DNA from 3 places in the Streptomyces sp. NPDC018693 genome. Region 2 is predicted to be linked to each of the others. Evidence: riboswitches for the same ligand, from Rfam matches in the RefSeq annotation. Region 2 holds a riboswitch; each other region holds the start of a gene.
The links. Region 2 has a riboswitch for thiamine pyrophosphate ahead of ACH5AC_RS26635 (thiamine ABC transporter substrate binding subunit). Riboswitches for the same ligand answer to the same signal wherever they lie in the genome.
Positions count from the first base shown of each region.

Region 1: it holds a riboswitch for thiamine pyrophosphate, as region 2 does, so the genes downstream of both, thiO (glycine oxidase ThiO) here and ACH5AC_RS26635 (thiamine ABC transporter substrate binding subunit) in region 2, are expected to answer to the same signal.
Region 3: it holds a riboswitch for thiamine pyrophosphate, as region 2 does, so the genes downstream of both, thiC (phosphomethylpyrimidine synthase ThiC) here and ACH5AC_RS26635 (thiamine ABC transporter substrate binding subunit) in region 2, are expected to answer to the same signal.

Region 1 is NZ_JBIRZZ010000007.1:19,561-25,668, reverse strand. Features, by position in the region: gene ACH5AC_RS19615 (Rv2175c family DNA-binding protein) at 1-71, opposite strand, end outside; gene ACH5AC_RS19610 (NAD(P)/FAD-dependent oxidoreductase) at 191-1,450, opposite strand; gene ACH5AC_RS19605 (hypothetical protein) at 1,483-1,821, opposite strand; TPP riboswitch at 1,873-1,984, shown strand; gene thiO (glycine oxidase ThiO) at 1,982-3,139, shown strand; gene thiS (sulfur carrier protein ThiS) at 3,136-3,336, shown strand; gene ACH5AC_RS19590 (thiazole synthase) at 3,339-4,133, shown strand; gene pknB (Stk1 family PASTA domain-containing Ser/Thr kinase) at 4,297-6,108, shown strand, end outside.
Region 2 is NZ_JBIRZZ010000011.1:122,085-128,192, forward strand. Features, by position in the region: gene ACH5AC_RS26620 (LAETG motif-containing sortase-dependent surface protein) at 1-195, shown strand, start outside; gene ACH5AC_RS26625 (ABC transporter ATP-binding protein) at 324-1,343, opposite strand; gene ACH5AC_RS26630 (ABC transporter permease) at 1,343-3,031, opposite strand; gene ACH5AC_RS26635 (thiamine ABC transporter substrate binding subunit) at 3,007-4,071, opposite strand; TPP riboswitch at 4,183-4,290, opposite strand; gene rlmN (23S rRNA (adenine(2503)-C(2))-methyltransferase RlmN) at 4,328-5,440, opposite strand; gene ACH5AC_RS26645 (SRPBCC family protein) at 5,638-6,087, opposite strand.
Region 3 is NZ_JBIRZZ010000002.1:224,738-230,845, forward strand. Features, by position in the region: gene ACH5AC_RS05335 (DUF1326 domain-containing protein) at 106-702, opposite strand; gene thiC (phosphomethylpyrimidine synthase ThiC) at 884-2,680, opposite strand; TPP riboswitch at 2,673-2,862, opposite strand; gene ACH5AC_RS05345 (YibE/F family protein) at 2,934-4,772, shown strand; gene ACH5AC_RS05350 (SsgA family sporulation/cell division regulator) at 4,874-5,320, opposite strand; gene ACH5AC_RS05355 (IclR family transcriptional regulator) at 5,428-6,108, opposite strand, start outside.

The sequences.
Region 1 (6,108 bases), on a different contig from region 2:
ATTTCCGCGATGTCGGGGAGGGTGAGCCAGGCGGGGACGAGAGCGTCGATCTTTGTGTCAATCTCGGTCACGGAGTCCAGCGTAGGCGGTTTGCCGGTCTGGGCGCGACGGGTTGCCTTTCGGGTGCGGCGGCGTCGGGGCTGGTCGCGCCCACGCGGTGGAGCCGCACATCGATACAGCCCCGCGCCCCTCAGGGGGTTGCAGTCGCGTTCTTCAGAGGGCGCCCCGGGTCTGTCAGCAGGTCGGGGTCCATCCGCGTGCCCGCCTCGATCAGGCGGCGGCCCTGGGCCAGGTCGCGGGGGCGGCCGACCGCCAGGAGGGCGACCAGGCGGTCGTCGCGCAGCCAGCAGACGCTCCAGGCCGGGCCGGTCGGGTCGCCGCGCCACAGGGTGGTGTCGGCCGAACCGTGATGGCCGGCGTACTGCACGAAGCGGCCGAACTGTTCCGACCAGAAGTACGGGACCGGGTCGTAGCGGGCGGGGGGCTCGCCGGTGGGTTCGCCGAGGATGTTCGCGGCGACCGTGCGCGGGCCCTGGAGGGCGTTGTCCCAGTGGTGGACGAGGAGGCGTTCGCCGTACCTGCCCGAGGGGAAGGAGGCGCAGTCGCCGACCGCGTACACGTCGGGCAAGGAGGTGCGCAGGCGGTCGTCGGCGACGACCTCGCCCCAGGCGCCCAGCTCGATGCCGGAGCCCACGAGCCAGGCGGTGGCGGGGCGGGCGCCGATGCCGACCACGACCGCGCCGGCGGGCAGCCGGGTGCCGTCGTCGAGGACCACCGCGCCGGGCTCGACGCGCCGCACGCGCGCGTGGGTGCGCAGCTCGGTGCCGCTGTCGGCGTACCAGGCGGTCATCGGGGCGGCCACCTCGGCGGGCAGCGCGCCGGCCAGCGGACGGTCGGCGGCCTCGACGACGGTGACCGAGCAGCCGGCCTCGCGCGCGGCGGTGGCGAACTCCGCGCCGATCCAGCCGGCGCCGACGACCACGATGTCGTGCTGTCGGGCGAGCACGGGCCGCAGCCGCTCGGCGTCGTCCAGGGTGCGCAGCAGGTGCACGCCGGGCACGCCCTCGGCGCCCGGCAGCCGGATCGGCTCGGCGCCGGTCGCGACGACGAGGACGTCGTACGGCACCGGCCCGGCCTCGGTGTCCACCTCGTGGTCGGCGGGGCGCAGCCCGGTCACCTCGCGGCCGAGGACCAGTTCGACGCCGAGGCCCTCGAAGTCCACGTCGAAGGCGGAGCCCTCGGCCTTGCCGAGCAGCACGGCCTTGGACAGCGGCGGACGGTCGTAGGGCTGATGGGGTTCCGCGCCGATCAGGGTCACCGTGCCGGTGAAGCCCCGTTCGCGCAGTGCGACCGCGGTCCGCACCCCGGCCATGCCCGCGCCGACGACGACTACCTGCCGCGCCGCCGGTGACCTGCCGCCGTCGCGTCTCTGCGCGCTCTTCTCGCTCACCCGATCACCATAGTCAACTGACTGATTATCAGTCAGCCGACCTGCTCCACCACGCTCGTGCCGCTGCCCTCCTGGGACTCCCACGCCCAGCTCTCCTCCAGGCGCACCCTCCCGTCCGGCAGCTCCACGACCGTCGACACACAGTGCCCGGAGGACGTCGTCCCGTCGGTCTTGAGCTGGACGTACCGGAAGTCGAGCCGGTCACCCTCCCGGGTACCCACCAGGTGCCCGCGCACGACGTCGCCGCCCGCGTACTCGGCCCAGATCTCGCCGCCCTCCTCGTGGTACGCGAAGCGGGTGCGGGTGCCCACCTGACCTGGGGCTTGGTCGGCGACCGGGGCGAGGATCAGTCCGTCGAGCGAGCGAGCCATGGGCCAAGGGTCCCTTACTGAGGCAAACGGCACGGGCTAGGGTGGCCACCGTAAAGCACTCGCGGGAGCCCGGACGCACCGGGCTGAGAGGGAGGCTGGCGGCCTCCGACCGTACGAACCTGATCCGGGTCATGCCGGCGAAGGGAGGGGCTGGACGCCCATGTCGCGTACGCGAACGTCAGACGTCCTTGTCATCGGGGGCGGGATCATCGGCCTGGTCACAGCGTGGCGGGCCGCCCAACGCGGGCTCGCCACCGCCGTGGTGGACCCCGAACCGGGCGGCGGGGCCGCCCAGGTGGCGGCCGGGATGCTGGCCGCCGTCACCGAACTGCACTACGGCGAGCAGACCCTGCTCGGCCTGAACCTCGCCTCGGCCCGCCGCTACCCCGAGTTCGCGGCCGAGCTGACCGACCTCACCGGCCGGGACCTCGGCTACCGGCAGAGCGGCACACTGTCCGTCGCCCTGGACGCCGACGACCGCGCCCATCTGCGCGAACTGCACGCCCTGCAACGGCAGTCGGGGCTGGACTCCGAGTGGCTGTCCGGGCGGGAGTGCCGACGCCTGGAGCCGATGCTCGCACCGGGTGTGCGCGGCGGGCTGCGGGTGGACGGCGACCACCAGATCGACCCGCGACGGCTGGCGGCGGCACTGGTGGCCGCGTGCGAGCGGGCGGGCGTGGTCCTCCACCGCCAGTGGGCGGAGCGGCTCACGGTCCTACGGGAGCGGGCCACGGGCGTCGTCACGCGCGCGGGTGACGAACTGGGCGCCGGGCAGGTCGTGCTCGCCGCCGGCAGCCTCAGCGGGCGGCTCGCGGGGGTCCCGGACCACGTCCTGCCGCCGGTACGGCCGGTGAAGGGGCAGGTCCTGCGGCTGTCCGTGCCGCGGCGGCACGCGCCGTTCCTGAGCCGGACCGTGCGCGCCATGGTGCGCGGCAGCCATGTCTATCTCGTGGCGCGGGAGGACGGCGAGCTGGTCGTGGGGGCCACCAGCGAGGAGCTGGGCTGGGACACCACCGTGACCGCGGGTGGTGTGTACCAGCTGCTGCGGGACGCGCACGAGCTGGTGCCCGGGATCACCGAGCTGCCGCTGACGGAGACCCGCGCGGGGCTGCGCCCCGGCTCCCCCGACAACGCGCCGCTGCTCGGCCCGACCGAGCTGGACGGGCTGCTGCTGGCCACCGGGCACTACCGCAACGGGGTGCTGCTCACGCCGGTCACCGGCGACGCGCTGGGGCAGGTGCTGGCCACCGGTGAACTGCCCGATGTGGCCCGGCCCTTCACACCGAAGCGTTTCGCCCTCCTGGAGCAGCCCGTATGAACATCTCGGTCAACGGGGAGCGGCGCGAGGTCGCCCCGGGGACGGCGCTCGACGCCGTCGTACGGGAGCTGACCGCGGCGCCCTCGGGGGTGGCCGCCGCCCTCAACGAAACCGTCGTCCCCCGCGCGCAGTGGCCCGCCACGCCCCTCTCCGAGGGCGACCGGGTGGAAGTCCTGACCGCCGTCCAAGGAGGCTGACCATGGCCGACGATCCCTTTGTCCTCGGCGGTACGACCCTCTCGTCCCGCCTGATCATGGGCACCGGCGGTGCCCCGAGCCTGGAGGTGCTGGAACGGGCGCTGGTCGCCTCCGGCACGGAGCTGACGACGGTGGCGATGCGGCGGGTGGACCCGTCGGTGCACGGGTCCGTGCTGTCCGTGCTGGACAGGCTCGGGATCCGGGTGCTGCCGAACACCGCCGGGTGCTTCACGGCCGGGGAGGCCGTGCTCACCGCGCGGCTGGCCCGGGAGGCACTCGGGACCGATGTGGTGAAGCTGGAGGTCATCGCCGACGAGCGGACGCTGCTGCCGGATCCGATCGAGCTGCTGGACGCGGCGGAGACGCTGGTGGACGACGGGTTCACGGTGTTGCCGTACACGAACGACGATCCTGTGCTGGCGCGGAAGCTGGAGGACGTGGGGTGTGCGGCGATCATGCCGCTGGGGTCGCCGATCGGGTCCGGGCTCGGGATTCGCAACCCGCACAACTTTCAGCTGATCGTGGAGCACGCGCGTGTGCCGGTGATTCTGGACGCGGGGGCCGGTACGGCGTCGGATGCGGCGCTGGCGATGGAGCTGGGGTGTGCGGGGGTGATGCTGGCGTCGGCGGTGACGCGGGCGCAGGATCCTGTGCTCATGGCTCACGCGATGCGCTCGGCGGTGGAGGCGGGTCGGCTCGCGTACCGGGCGGGCCGGATTCCCCGGCGTCACTTCGCCGAGGCGTCATCTCCTGCGGAGGGGCTGGCTCGGTTGGACCCTGAGAGGCCGGCCTTCTGAGCGCCTGTTAGCGGTGCCCTGCGCTGTGGGCTGTGCCCACCCGTTCCGCCCTGCGGAACGACTGCCCACAGCGGCAGCGGTACACGTCACAGGTCGGCTGCAGTCCTGGACCGGTTCGGTGGGAGGGGTGGGGGTGTCGGTGGTGGCTCGTAGACTCGCCTGCGTGGACACGACCCTTCAGGACCCTCTCGTCGGGCAGGTGCTCGACGGTCGTTATCGCGTCGACGCGCGGATCGCGGTCGGTGGGATGGCCACGGTCTACCGGGCCGTGGACACCCGCCTGGACCGTGTGCTCGCGCTGAAGGTGATGCATCCCTCGCTCGCCGTCGACGGGGCGTTCGTCGAGCGGTTCATCCGCGAGGCGAAGTCGGTGGCGCGGCTGGCGCATCCGAATGTGGTGCAGGTCTTCGACCAGGGGACCGACGGGTCGTACGTCTATCTGGCCATGGAGTATGTCGCGGGGTGCACGCTCCGGGACGTGCTGCGTGAGCGGGGCGCGCTGCAGCCGCGGGCCGCTCTGGACATCCTGGAGCCGGTGCTGGCCGCGCTCGGCGCCGCGCACCGGGCCGGGTTCGTGCACCGCGACATGAAGCCCGAGAACGTGCTCATAGGGGACGACGGGCGGGTCAAGGTCGCCGACTTCGGTCTGGTGCGGTCCGTGGACTCGGTGACCAACACCACGGGGGCCGTCCTCGGCACCGTCTCCTACCTCGCACCGGAGCAGATCGAGCAGGGGACGACGGACGCCCGGGCCGACGTGTACGCGTGCGGCGTCGTCCTCTACGAGATGCTCACCGGCGAGAAGCCGCACGCCGGGGAGACCCCCGCGATCGTGCTCTACAAGCATCTGCACGACGACGTGCCGCCGCCCTCGGCCGCCGTGCCGGGGCTGGCGTACGAACTGGACGAGCTGGTCGCCTCGGCCACCGCCCGCACCCCGGACGTCCGCCCGCACGACGCGGTGGCGCTGCTGGCGCGGGTGCGTGAGGCGCGCGGCGCGCTCAGCGCCGAGCAGCTGGACGCGCTGCCGCCGCAGGCCCGCTCCGCCGGGCACGACAACGCCGAGGACCGCACCAGTGTGATCCCGCACGCGCTGACCGTGCCCCGGCCGCTGCCCGTCGACGAGGAGCCGCCCGGCGGTGACGGCGGTGACCCGCTGGACCGGACCTCGCGTTTCACCGCCCCGCCCCCGCCGCCGCGCCGCCGTGCCGTGCGGCCTCGGCTGCTGGCCGTCGTCACCGCCGTGCTGCTGGTGCTGGGGGTCGGCGCGGGCGTCTGGTACATCAACGCGGGCCAGTTCACCAAGGTCCCGGCGGTGCTGACACAGACCGAGGCGGAGGCCGAGGAGCGGCTGAGGGCGGCCGGGCTGGGCGTGGAGGTCAAGCACGCGTACAGCGACACCGTCGAGCGCGGCCGGGTCATCAGCACCGACCCCGCGCCGGGCGCCCGTGTCCGCGGCAACGCCTCGGTGACGCTCACGGTGTCCGACGGGCCCGAGACCGTGAAGGTGCCGGATGTGACCGGCTCCCGGCTGGACAAGGCCAAGGAAGTGCTGGCCGCGGACGGGCTGGAGCCGGGTCTGGTCACCGAGGAGTTCAGTGACGAGGTCATCCGGGGCTCCGTGATCAGCAGCAGCCCGGCGCCGGGCACCGAGCGCCGCGCGGGCTCGGCGGTCGCCCTGGTCGTCAGCAAGGGCAGCCCCGTCGAGGTCCCCGACGTCACCGGCAGGGACCTGGACGACGCGAGGGCCGAGCTGGAGGAGGCCGGTCTGACGGTGGAGGTCTCCGCCGAGGAGATCAACTCCGAGTTCGACAAGGGGCAGGTCGCCGCCCAGTCCCCGGGGGCGGACAGCGAGCTCGCCGAGGGCGACACCGTCACGCTGACCCTGTCCAAGGGCCCGGTGATGGTCGAGGTCCCGGACGTGGTGGGCGAGAGCGTGGACGACGCGAAGGCGAAGCTGCAGGGCGCCGGTTTC
Region 2 (6,108 bases):
ACCCCGAGCACCAGCACCACCACCCCGCCGACCGACACGGCCATCAACGCCCCGTCCCCCGCCGGCGAATCCAACCTCGCGGAAACCGGCGCCGGCTCCAACACCGGTCTCATCATCGGCATCGCCGCCACCCTGGTCACCCTGGGCGCCACAGCGGTCATCTTCGCCATGCGCCGCCGAGGCACCAACCGCTGACGCCCCACCCAACCGCGGCCTACGTACTCACGTAGCTGCGGGCAGTCGTGCCGCTGGGGTCCCCCCCTCTGGGGGAGGCACCCCACGGCGCCGGGCTGCGCACCCACCCCCCAACACCGCCGCGCCCTTCAGCCCAGCACCACGATTTCGGCCGCGTCGAAGTCGACCCCCACCACATCCCCCACCTCCGGCGCCTCCCGCAACGCACACGCCGCCTCCAACCGAGGCCCATCCCCCGGCTGAAGCTGCACAGCAACATGCGTGCCCCGAAACGTCCGCCCACTCACCGCGCACCGCAACCCCGCCTCCACCCCCACCAACCGCACCCCACCCGGCCGCACCAGCACCACCCGCTCCCCCTGCGCCGAGCCGCCGGGCACCGGCACCTTCCCCCACGGCGTATCGGCGACCTCCCCCACCACACTCGCCTCCACCACGTTGTCGAAGCCGAGGAACCGCGCCACAAACGCATCCGCCGGCCGCTGCCACACCTCCAACGGCGTACCGGACTGCGCGATCCGCCCGTCCCGCATCACCACCACCCGGTCGGCCAACGCGAACGCCTCGCCCTGATCATGTGTCACCGCCAGCACGGTCGTACCCAACCGCCCGAACAACTCCCGCAGTTCGACCACCAGCCGCTCCCGCAGCGACCGGTCCAGCTGCCCCAGCGGCTCGTCCAGCATCAGCAGCCGAGGCCGCGGCGCCAACGCCCGCGCCAGCGCGACCCGCTGCTGCTCACCCCCGGACAACGCACCCACGGCCCGCCGCGCGGCCCCGGGCAGCCCGACGAGGTCGAGCAACTCCCCCACCCGATCGTCCCGTTCCCGCTTGGACACCCCGTGCATCCGCAGCCCGAACGCCACGTTCCCGCCCACGTCCCGCTGCGGAAACAGCTGATGATCCTGGAACATCAGCCCCACCCCCCGACGATGCGCGGGCACCCCCACCTGGTCCCGCCCGTCCAGCAGAACCCGCCCGGAGTCAAGGACCTGCAACCCGGCGACAGCCCTCAGCAGCGTCGACTTGCCGCTACCGCTCGGCCCGAGCACACACACCACCTCATGCTCGGCGACCTCAAGATCGACCGCGTCGAGCACGGCCCGCCCACCGAACCGCACGGTCGCCCGCTCCAGCCCCAGCAGCATCAGAACTCCCCCGTCCGGTTCGCGCCCCGCAGCCCCTCCAGGGCCAGCAGAGCCGCCGCGCACACCAGCATCAGAATCGTGGAAAGGGCCATCGCCTGGCCGTAGTTGAGTTCCCCGGCCCGCCCGAGCAGCCGCGCCACCGCGACCGGCAGCGTCGGACTGTCGGAGCGCGCGATGAACACCGTAGCCCCGAACTCGCCCAGCGACACCGCGAAGGCGAACCCCGCCGCGACCAGCAGCGCCCGCCGCACCATCGGCAGATCGACCTCACGCCACACCCGCCACGGCGAGGCCCCGAGCACGGCCGCCGCCTCCCGCAGCCGCTCGTCCACCGCCCGCAGCACGGGCAGCATCGTCCGTACGACGAACGGGACACCGACCAGCGCCTGCGCCAGCGGCACCAGGAACCAGCTGGCCCGCAGATCCAGCGGAGGCTCGTCGAGCGCGATCAGAAAGCCGAAGCCGACGGTCACCGCGGACACCCCGAGCGGCAACATCAGCAGCGCATCGAACCCCCGTACGAACCGTCCGGCGTCCCGCCGCGTCAACGCGGCCGCCGCGAGCCCGCCGATCACCAGGGCGATCACAGTGGCGGCGAGGGCGTACCGCAGCGAGTTCCCTATCGCGTCGATCGGCGGCACCAGGAAGACACTGCTCTCGTCCGAGGTCAGCGCCCGGTAGTACCCGAGGTCGGCCGCCCCCAGCGACCGCTCCACCAGCACGGCCAGCGGCAGCACAAGCAGCAGTACGACGGTGACCAGCACCCCCGCCAGCAGCGCCCACTGCCCGCCGCCGCGCGGCCGCCGCGCCGTCACCGAGGCGTCCACCAGCCGCAGGGCGCTCTCCCGCCGCCGTACCGTCCAGGCGTGCACGGCGAGGATCGCGCCGACGGCCGCGAACTGCACCAGCGTGAGCACGGCCGCCGTGGACAGGTCGAAGATCTCGGAGGTCTGCCGGTAGATCTCCACTTCGAGGGTGGAGAAGGTCGGCCCGCCGAGGATCTGCACCACTCCGAAGGAGGTGAAGGTGAACAGGAAGACCATCAGCGCGGCCGCCGCCACGGCCGGCCCGAGCGCGGGCAGGGTCACCTTCCGCCAGGCCGTCAGCGGCGACGCGCCGAGCATCCGCGCCGCCTCCTCCTGCCGGGGGTCGAGCTGCGCCCACAGCCCGCCGACGGTCCGGACGACGACCGCGTAGTTGAAGAAGACATGCGCCAGCAGGATCGCCCACACGGTGGTGTCCAGCCGTACACCCCACAGCTCGTCGAGGAGCCCGCCGCGCCCGACGAGCGCCAGGAAGGCCGTACCGACGACGACGGTCGGCAGCACGAACGGCACGGTGACCACGGCCCGCAGCACCTGCTTGCCCGGGAAGTCCAGACGCGCGAAGACATACGCGCCCGGCAGCGCGATCAGCAGGGTGAGCGCGGTGGACGCGAGCGCCTGCCAGGTCGTGAACCACAGGACGTGCCGGATGCCCGGGTCGCCCAGCACCTTCGCGATCCGCCCGAACTGCCAGCTGCCGTCGACGTTCAGGCCGCGGGCGACGATCGCGGCGACGGGATAGGCGAAGAAGACGCCGAAGAACGCGACGGGCAGGACCATCAGCCCCAGCCGCGCCGCGCCCGACCGGACCGACGCCTTCGTACGGCCCTCGCGGACCGTTACTTCAGTACGAGCGAGGTCCACGACTTGACCCACTGGTCCCGCTCGGCGGCGATCTTCGACGGGTCCATCGTCAGGGGGTTCTCGGCGGCGGGTCCGTACTGGGTGAACTCGGCGGGCACGGCCGCGCCCTCGGCCACCGGGTAGACGAACATGTTGAGCGGCATGTCCTCCTGGAACTCCTTGCCGATCAGGAAGTCGATCAGCGCCTTGCCGCCCTCGGCGTTCTTCGCGTTGTTCAGCAGCCCCGCGAACTCGATCTGCCGGAAGCAGGTGCCGGTCGCCACGCCCGTCGGGGCGGTGGTCGGCTTCGGGTCGCCGAAGATCACCTCGGCGGGCGGCGAGGACGCGTACGACACGACGAGGGGTCGGTCGGCGCCGGCCGCCCTGCCGCCGGCCGAACCGGAGAACTCCTCGTTGTACGCCTGCTCCCAGCCGTCGACCACCTTCACGCCGTTGTCCTTGAGCTTCTTCCAGTAGTCCTGCCAGCCCTCGTCGCCGTACTTCGCGGCGGTGGCGAGCAGGAAGCCGAGGCCGGGCGAGGAGGTGGAGGCGTTCTCCGTGACCAGGAGGTTCTTGTACTCGGGCTTGATCAGGTCGTCGAAGCCGGCCGGCGGGGCCAGCTTGTGATCGGCGAAGTACTTCTTGTCGTAGTTGACGCAGATGTCGCCGAAGTCGACGGGCGTGACCCGGTGCTTGCCGGCGTCGAGCTGGTACTCCTCGCCGACCTGGTCCAGCCCCTTGGCCTCGTACGGCTGGAAGAGGTCGTTGTCGAGGGCTCGCGACAGCAGTGTGTTGTCGACGCCGAAGAGGACATCGCCCTGCGGGTTGTCCTTGGTCAGGATCGCCTTGTTGGCGGCCTGCCCGGCGTCACCGTCGGTGAGCACCTTGACCTTGAAGCCGGACTTCTTCTCGAAGTCGGCGAGGACCTCCTTGGAGACGGCCCATGAGTTGTGGCTGACCAGAGTGACGGTCTCGATCTTGGAGCCGCCGCCGGACGCGGACCCGGTGTCGTCGGACGACGCCGATCCGCACGCGGACAGCGTGACGAGGCCGAGGCCCATGGCCGCGGCGAGAAGACTCTTCTTGTGCACTGGATTCCTCCTGGGGTGGACCAGGAAGAGACGCGGCCCTGCCCGGGACCCCTGGAGGGGTGCCCGGGCAGGGCGCAACAGCTTGAGCGGTGACCGAACTTCCTACCCAGAATGACCTGGGCGAGGTTCAGAGGGTCTGCGGCCTGGTCGCCGCACTCTCAGCGCTGTGGCGCTCCCCTGTCGGAATATGAAGATGTGAAGGTGTACGGACGCTGACGCGCCCAGATTACCGCTCGGTGGCCGCGAGCTGACCACAGGCTCCGTCGATCTCCTGCCCGCGGGTGTCCCGGATGGTCACCGGCACCCCGTGCGCGGCGATCGCCTCGACGAACGCCTTCTCGTCCTCGGGCCGGGAGGCGGTCCACTTCGAGCCGGGCGTCGGGTTCAGCGGGATGAGGTTGACGTGCACCGGCCTGCCCTTGAGGAGCCGTCCGAGACGGTCGCCCCGCCATGCCTGGTCGTTGATGTCGCGGATCAGCGCGTACTCGATCGACAGCCGGCGGCCGGACTTCTCGGCGTACTCGAAGCCCGCGTCGAGGACCTCGCGCACCTTCCACCGCGTGTTGACGGGGACGAGGGTGTCGCGCAGCTCGTCGTCGGGCGCGTGCAGGGAGATCGCGAGCCGGCACTTGAAGCCCTCGTCGGCGAACCGGTGGATGGCGGGCACCAGGCCGACCGTCGACACGGTGATGCCGCGCTGCGACAGCCCGAGCCCGTCCGGGGCGGTATCGGTCAGCGCGCGAATGGCCGTGACCACACGCCTGTAATTGGCGAGCGGCTCACCCATGCCCATGAACACGATGTTGGACAGCCGCGCCGGCCCGCCCGGCACCTCCCCGTCCCTGAGCGCCCGCATCCCGTCGACGATCTGGTGCACGATCTCCGCGGTGGACAGATTCCGGTCCAGCCCGGCCTGCCCGGTCGCACAGAACGGGCAGTTCATCCCGCACCCCGCCTGCGAGCTGATGCACATGGTCACCCGGTCCGGATACCGCATCAGCACCGACTCGACGAGCGTCCCGTCGAACAGCCGCCACAGCGTCTTGCGGGTGGTCCCCTGGTCCGTCGACAGATGCCGTACGACAGTCATCAGCTCGGGGAACAACGCCTCCCGCAGCTTCTCCCGCGACCCGGCCGGGATGTCGGTCCACTCCCCCGGGTCGTGCGCGTACCGCGCGAAGTAGTGCTGCGACAGCTGCTTGGCACGAAACGGCTTCTCCCCGACCTCGGCCACGACCGCTTTCCGCTCGGCGGGCGTGAGATCAGCGAGATGCCGCGGCGGCTTCTTGGCTCCGCGCGGCGCGACAAAGGTGAGTTCTCCGGGGGCGGGGCGTGCCACGGTCGGGTGACTCCTCATGACGACGGGGCCTCGCACCCCCGCGTGTGCGGGGACCACGGCTCGGCGGTGCCGAAGCCGGGAGACCTCACAGGACAACCCCCGCTGGGGCGGGGACGAACCAAAGGGCCCGTGGCAGGACGCCACAGGCCCTTCCAGCGTACCTGCTCGCCGTCAACCCCAGGTCGATGTGGACGGGTCTACGGAGTGCTGTGCTCCAGCCGGTCCTTGAGGAGTCGCTCGTTGTCCGGCATCTCCTTGCGGACCTGGGGGCGTACGACGAGGGGGACGAGGACCTTGCCGATGCCGTGGGACTCGAAGTCGAGGTCCAGGGTGACGTGGGAGCGGGTGCCGTCGCCGATCGGGGTGATCTCGCCGTGGAAGCGGCCCCTGACCGGGCCGTCGATGCCGCGCATGCCCCAGGCGCGCGGTGGGTCGTACTGGGTGTACTCCATGGTCATCGGGATCTCGCGACGGCCGACGTGCCGGAGCACGCGCACCCGGGACCCGATGCCCAGTGGAGTGTTGTCGAGCCGCTCCGCCGACACCGCGCTCTTCTGCCACTCGGGCAGGTGGGTGGGGTCGGCGACGTAGGCCCAGACGTCCTCGGGACGGCAGTCGATGTCGAATTCGTCGTGGTAGGCGGACATGTCACCCTCCCTCTGGGACAA
Region 3 (6,108 bases), on a different contig from region 2:
GCGATCGGCAGACACACCCGGTTCCCGGCGGCCGCGAACACACATGCAAGGAATGCGGCGCGAGCAGTCGCACCGGGCTGGCTGGGAAGACGAACGGGCAGGTCTTCAGGCACTCCACTCGATCGTGGTCCCGTCCCCGTAACCCCAGCTTTCGTAGGGCCGAAGGTCTGGGTCATGGAAGGAGCCGGAGGCCCCGAACAGCTTGAGTTCGGCCATCCCGAAGGCGACGGCGACCGGTGCGTCGACCACCCTGGTCTGCCTGCCGTCCTCCGTCTTGATCGCGTCGAGCGTGAAACCGCCGTGGTCGCCGATGCTGAAGCTCGGTGTGTCGCCGTCCTCGACCGTGATGCGCACGGTCCGAGTCGGGAGCCACTCGCCAATGAGGCTCCGCGCGTTCTCCCAGAGCCCGCCGCGCTCCCCATGGAGGATGGCTTCCAGCGCATCCCGCTGTGCCTTGGGCGTGTCCTCGTCGAAGTACACGCGCGCCTTGTCGATACCGCTCACGAAGTCCTTGGGGCACTGGAAACTGGCCGCGAATATCGCGCCCGAGAGATCGACACCATCCGACTGCCCGTCCTCGACCACGGCCGCGAGGGTGGATGAGCACCATCCCTGGTCCGGATCCGTGGGGCCGAGCGCGCACCGGCAGTTCATCTTGCAACTACACGCCTCATAAGACGTTGCGCGGACTGTCCACGACATCAGAAGCCTCCCGAGTCGCTGATCACCCCTGTTTCCAGTCTCCCCCGCGCCTGTCTGTAGTCAAGATCCCGTATCACGCCCGACAGCGAGTGCGCGGCGGTGGCGAACTCCTGCCGACGCCCAGTACCCCGAGGCGCCGCCCCAGGAAGCGCAAGCCTCTGGGACGGCGCTCACGTAAACGTCAGTCGGCGAGCGGCAGATAGACCCGGTTGCCCAAGGCCGCGAACTCCTTCGACTTCTCCAGCATCCCGGCCTCGATCTCCTCCGGGGTGGCGTCCGGGCCACCACCGAACTGCTCTGTGATGCTTCTGCTGATCTTCATCGAGCAGAACTTCGGCCCGCACATCGAGCAGAAGTGGGCCGTCTTGGCGGGCTCGGCCGGCAGTGTCTCGTCGTGGAACTCCCGTGCCGTGTCCGGGTCGAGGGCCAGGTTGAACTGGTCCTCCCAGCGGAACTCGAAGCGGGCGTCGGACAGTGCGTCGTCCCACTCCTGGGCTCCGGGATGCCCCTTGGCGAGGTCGGCCGCGTGGGCGGCGATCTTGTAGGTGATGACGCCGGTCTTGACGTCGTCACGGTTGGGCAGGCCCAGGTGCTCCTTGGGCGTGACGTAGCAGAGCATGGCCGTGCCCCACCAGGCGATCATCGCGGCACCGATGCCGGAGGTGATGTGGTCGTACGCCGGCGCGACGTCCGTCGTCAGCGGGCCGAGCGTATAGAACGGAGCTTCATCACAGATCTCCTGCTGAAGGTCGATGTTCTCCTTGATCTTGTGCATCGGGACATGTCCCGGGCCCTCGATCATGGTCTGTACGTTGAAACGCTTCGCGATCCGGTTGAGTTCCCCGAGCGTGCGCAATTCCGCGAACTGCGCTTCGTCGTTGGCGTCCGCGATCGAACCGGGGCGCAGGCCGTCGCCCAGCGAGTAGGTGACGTCGTAGGCCGCGAGGATCTCGCAGAGTTCCTCGAAGTTCTCGTAGAGGAAGCTCTCCTTGTGGTGGGCCAGACACCAGGCCGCCATGATCGAACCGCCGCGCGAGACGATGCCGGTCTTGCGGTTGGCGGTCAGCGGTACGTACGCCAGGCGCACGCCCGCGTGGACCGTCATGTAGTCCACGCCCTGCTCGGCCTGTTCGATGACCGTGTCCTTGTAGATCTCCCAGGTCAGCTCCTCGGCCCTGCCGTCGACCTTCTCCAGCGCCTGGTAGAGCGGCACCGTGCCGATGGGGACGGGGGAGTTGCGCAGCACCCACTCGCGGGTGGTGTGGATGTTGCGGCCGGTGGACAGGTCCATGACCGTGTCGGCGCCCCAGCGGGTCGCCCAGGTCATCTTCTCGACCTCCTCCTCGATGGAGGAGGTCACCGCCGAGTTGCCGATGTTCGCGTTGACCTTCACCAGGAACCGCTTGCCGATGATCATCGGCTCGATCTCCGGGTGGTTGACGTTCGCGGGCAGCACGGCCCGGCCCGCCGCGATCTCCTCACGCACCACCTCGGGAGAAACGTTCTCCCTGATGGCCACGAACTCCATCTCCGGCGTGATCTCGCCCCGGCGCGCATACGCCAGCTGTGTGACCGCCTGGCCGTCACGGCTGCGACGCGGCAACCGTGGCCGCCCCGGGAACACCGCGTCGAGATTGCGCAGACCGCCGCGCGGCGAGGTGTGCTTGATCCCGTCGTCCTCGGGACGGACGGGGCGGCCCGCGTACTCCTCGGTGTCGCCGCGGGCGATGATCCAGTTCTCCCGCAGCGGTGCCAGGCCCCTGCGGACGTCCGTGTCGACGAGTGGATCGGTGTACGGGCCCGATGTGTCGTACAGCGTGACCGACTGCCCGTTGGTGAGGTGCACCTGCCGGACCGGCACCCGAAGGTCGGGGCGAGCGCCCTCGACGTACGCCTTGTGCCAGCCGATGGACTTCCCGGCCTCCTGGGACTTCTCGTCCTGAACGGAGGCAGGCGTGCGTGCGTCCTTGTTGGCCATGAGACCTACTCCCTACGCCGGCATTACCCGGTAACAGGTTCGGCGGTCGACGCAGCGGTCACCGTCTGCCGACGTTCCGTGTGAGGCATCACTCGATTCCGGTGACGTTCCACGTGAAACATCGCGAAGACGGAGGTCAGCGCCCTCTCAGCCCGGTGCTCCGAGCTCCCGCGTGTGCAAAGGTGCCTCCACGCTAGCGTCATTTGTGGCGCGGTGAACAGTGGGCCTCTGTCGTTCTTGCGATGATCGGTCGGTGACCACGACACACCGTCCCCCGTACCCGCCGCCGGAACCGCCCCGCGAGCCCGGTCCCGGAAACTCCGGTGGCAACGGCTCCGGCCCCGGCCCGAGTCCCGCCCCGGGCAGCGCTCCTGGCCGCGGGCCCCGCCTGGGGCACGGTGGTGACCGGTACTTCTCCGGGCCTCCGCAGGAGGGCGGTTACGGCGGCTACGGGGGCTATGGCGGCCGAGGACCGGGAGAGACAGCCGGCGGGTTCGACCCAGCCGACTCCCGTGGCGGTCCCGGACCCGGCCCTGGTGAGGAGCGCGCTGGGTACGGGCGAGGTCCCGCCGGCGAACATGGCGGGCACGGGCCAGGGCCTGGTGATACGTACGGCGACCGCGGGCAGGAACCTGGCGACGGACACGGGCACGGATACGGCGACGAGCATGGCCGGCACGGGCACGGGCACGGTTCCGGTGACAGGCACGGCGGGCACGGGCGCGGTCCCGGCGACGGGCGTGGTTCGGGTTCCGGCGGCGGCCACGGGCACGGTCCCTCCCACGGGCACAGCCACAGCCACGGGCCGGCGGCCCCCGTCTCCAAGCATCTGCGCAAGGTCATCGCGGCCGTCCTGATCCCCTTTGCCGCTGCCGTGCTGGTCGGGCTCGCGGTGCTGTGGCCCGGCGGTGCCCCGCCGCACGAGCGCACCGGCGTCGGCTTCGACCGGCAGACGCAGCAGGCCACGGTGACCGAGGTCGTCAAGGTGAGCTGCCAGGCCGTCAACGCCTCCGCGGACACCCCGACCGGGGACACCTCCACCGCCGAGGGCTCCTCCGCCCAGCAGCAGGCGAACGGCACCTGCAAGAAGGCGACCATCAGGGTCGACACCGGCCCGGACAAGGGCCGTACGTTCACCGAGATCGTGCAGCCGGACCAGTCACGGCAGCTGAGCGAGGGCCAGAAGGTCGTGGTCGCCTACGAGCCCGCCGCGCCGGAGGACCTGCAGTACTCGGTGGCCGACATCAACCGCCGGTTCCCGATGGCGCTCCTCGCCGGCATCTTCGCACTCGCCGTCGTGGTCGTCGGGCGGTTGCGGGGCGTCATGGCGCTGGTCTCGCTGGCCATCAGCTTCCTGGTGCTGAACTTCTTCGTCCTGCCCGCGATCCTGCAGGGCTCCAACCCGCTGATCGTGGCGGTGGTGGGGGCGAGCATCATCATGCTGATCGCGCTGTATCTGTGCCACGGCCTGTCGGCCCGGACGTCCGTGGCGGTGCTCGGCACGTTGATCTCCCTGTCGCTGATCGGCGTTCTCGGCTCGCTGTTCAACAGCTGGGCCGCCCTCACCGGCAACACCGACGACAACACCGGCCTGATCCACGGGCTGTACCCGTCGATCGACATGAGCGGTCTGCTGCTCGCGGGCATCATCATCGGCTCGCTCGGTGTCCTCGACGATGTGACGGTCACCCAGACCTCTGCGGTCTGGGAGCTGCACGAGGCGAACCCGACGATGGGCTGGCGCGGGCTGTACCGGGCCGGTACCCGTATCGGCCGCGACCACATCGCGTCCGTGGTCAACACCCTGGTCCTCGCCTACGCGGGTGCCGCGCTGCCGTTGCTGCTGTTGTTCTCGATCGCGCAGAGCAGTGTGGGCACGGTCGCCAACAGCGAGCTGGTGGCGGAGGAGATCGTGCGCACCCTGGTGGGTTCGATCGGTCTGGTCGCCTCGGTGCCGGTCACCACGGCGCTGGCCGCCCTCGTCGTCGCGGCCGACCGCCCGGAGCGGCAGGCCGCGGCGGGGGCGCCGGCCCTGGCGGGCGACGGCCCGACTCCGCCGCGGGTCGGCCGCGGACGGCGGCGCAAGCGCTGAGGCCCGGAGGCTTCGTCGCTGAGCCCCAGCCTCGGGGAGAAGCGTTCCTGCATCCCCCCTGCCCACGCTGAAGCGTTACGCCACACGGGTGCCGTAACGCTTCAGCCGGCGCTCTGTTCCTCCGCCAGGATCCGGCCCAGCGCTTCGTCGAGGTGGGCGTCGAAGTCGGCGAGGGCTCCCTCCTGGCCGAGCGGCACCAGCTTGTCGGTGCGGTCGAGGAACGCAACCAGGGGCGCCACCGAAGCACGGAACAGCGCCTGGTCGCCGCCGACCTGAAGCCGGATCAGAATCTCGCCGAGCGTGTCCGCGTCGGCGGGCGAGATCCGTACATCGCCCTCGCCGCACGGCCGCCCCACCCCGTCGATCATCAGCTCACGCGCGAAGGCCCAGGTCACCGGCGCGTCACCGGGCAGATGGAAGGTGAGGCGCACCGCGTAGGGATCCGCGGCCTCGTAGCCCAGCTCCACCGGGATGCGGAATGACAGCTCCTCGGACACGAGAAAGCTCATCATGACCTCTGCCTGTACCGCCTGTACGGACTCGCGCATCGCCTATCGCCTTACCCCGTCATGTGTCGTGGACTGGCCGGGAATGTACCCCTGACAGTGCCCCGAATCTTGCTGAACGTACATCACAGATCACAAGGAGTGAGTTTTCAGATACTGATAGAGAGGGCGAGTGACCCCAGCAGACGTCCGATCTCGCTCTGCAGCCGCTGGGCCGCCGGCAGCAGCCGGTCGGCCTGGGTGAGGGGCAGGGAGAGTGCCATCGTGGCCGCGGTGGTGCCCACGGTGAGGGGAATCGCGGCACACACCGTGCCCAGCGCGTACTCCTGGCGCTCGATCACCGGCTCCATCCGCCGCGTCCGCTCCAGTCGGCGCAGCAGCGTGCCGTTGTCGCGCACGGTGTACGGGGTGATCGGCTGCACGGGGTAGCGGGCGAGGTGGTCGCGGCGGGCGTCCTCGTCGAGCTGGGACAGCAGGCACTGGCCGATGGCGTGCGCGTGCCCGGTCTCACGGAAGTCGGCCCACTCCTCGACCGCCGGATTGCCCGGGGTGTCGGAGACGCACATGACCTCGATCTCACCGTCGCGGTACATGGCGTAGTACACGGGGACGCCGAGGGAATCCCGCCAGTGCGCGAGTGTGTCGACGACTGTGCTGCGACGTTTCTGCGCGGCTCCTCGGCTGCTCAGCCGCTCGGCTGCCTCGCCGAGGAAGAAGAGTCCCTTGTCGCGCCGCAGATAGCCCTCGTGCACGAGGGTGCGCAGCAGGTGGTAGGCGGTGGGCAGGGCGAGGCCGGTCTCACGGGCCAGTTGTTTCGCCGGGGCCCCGCA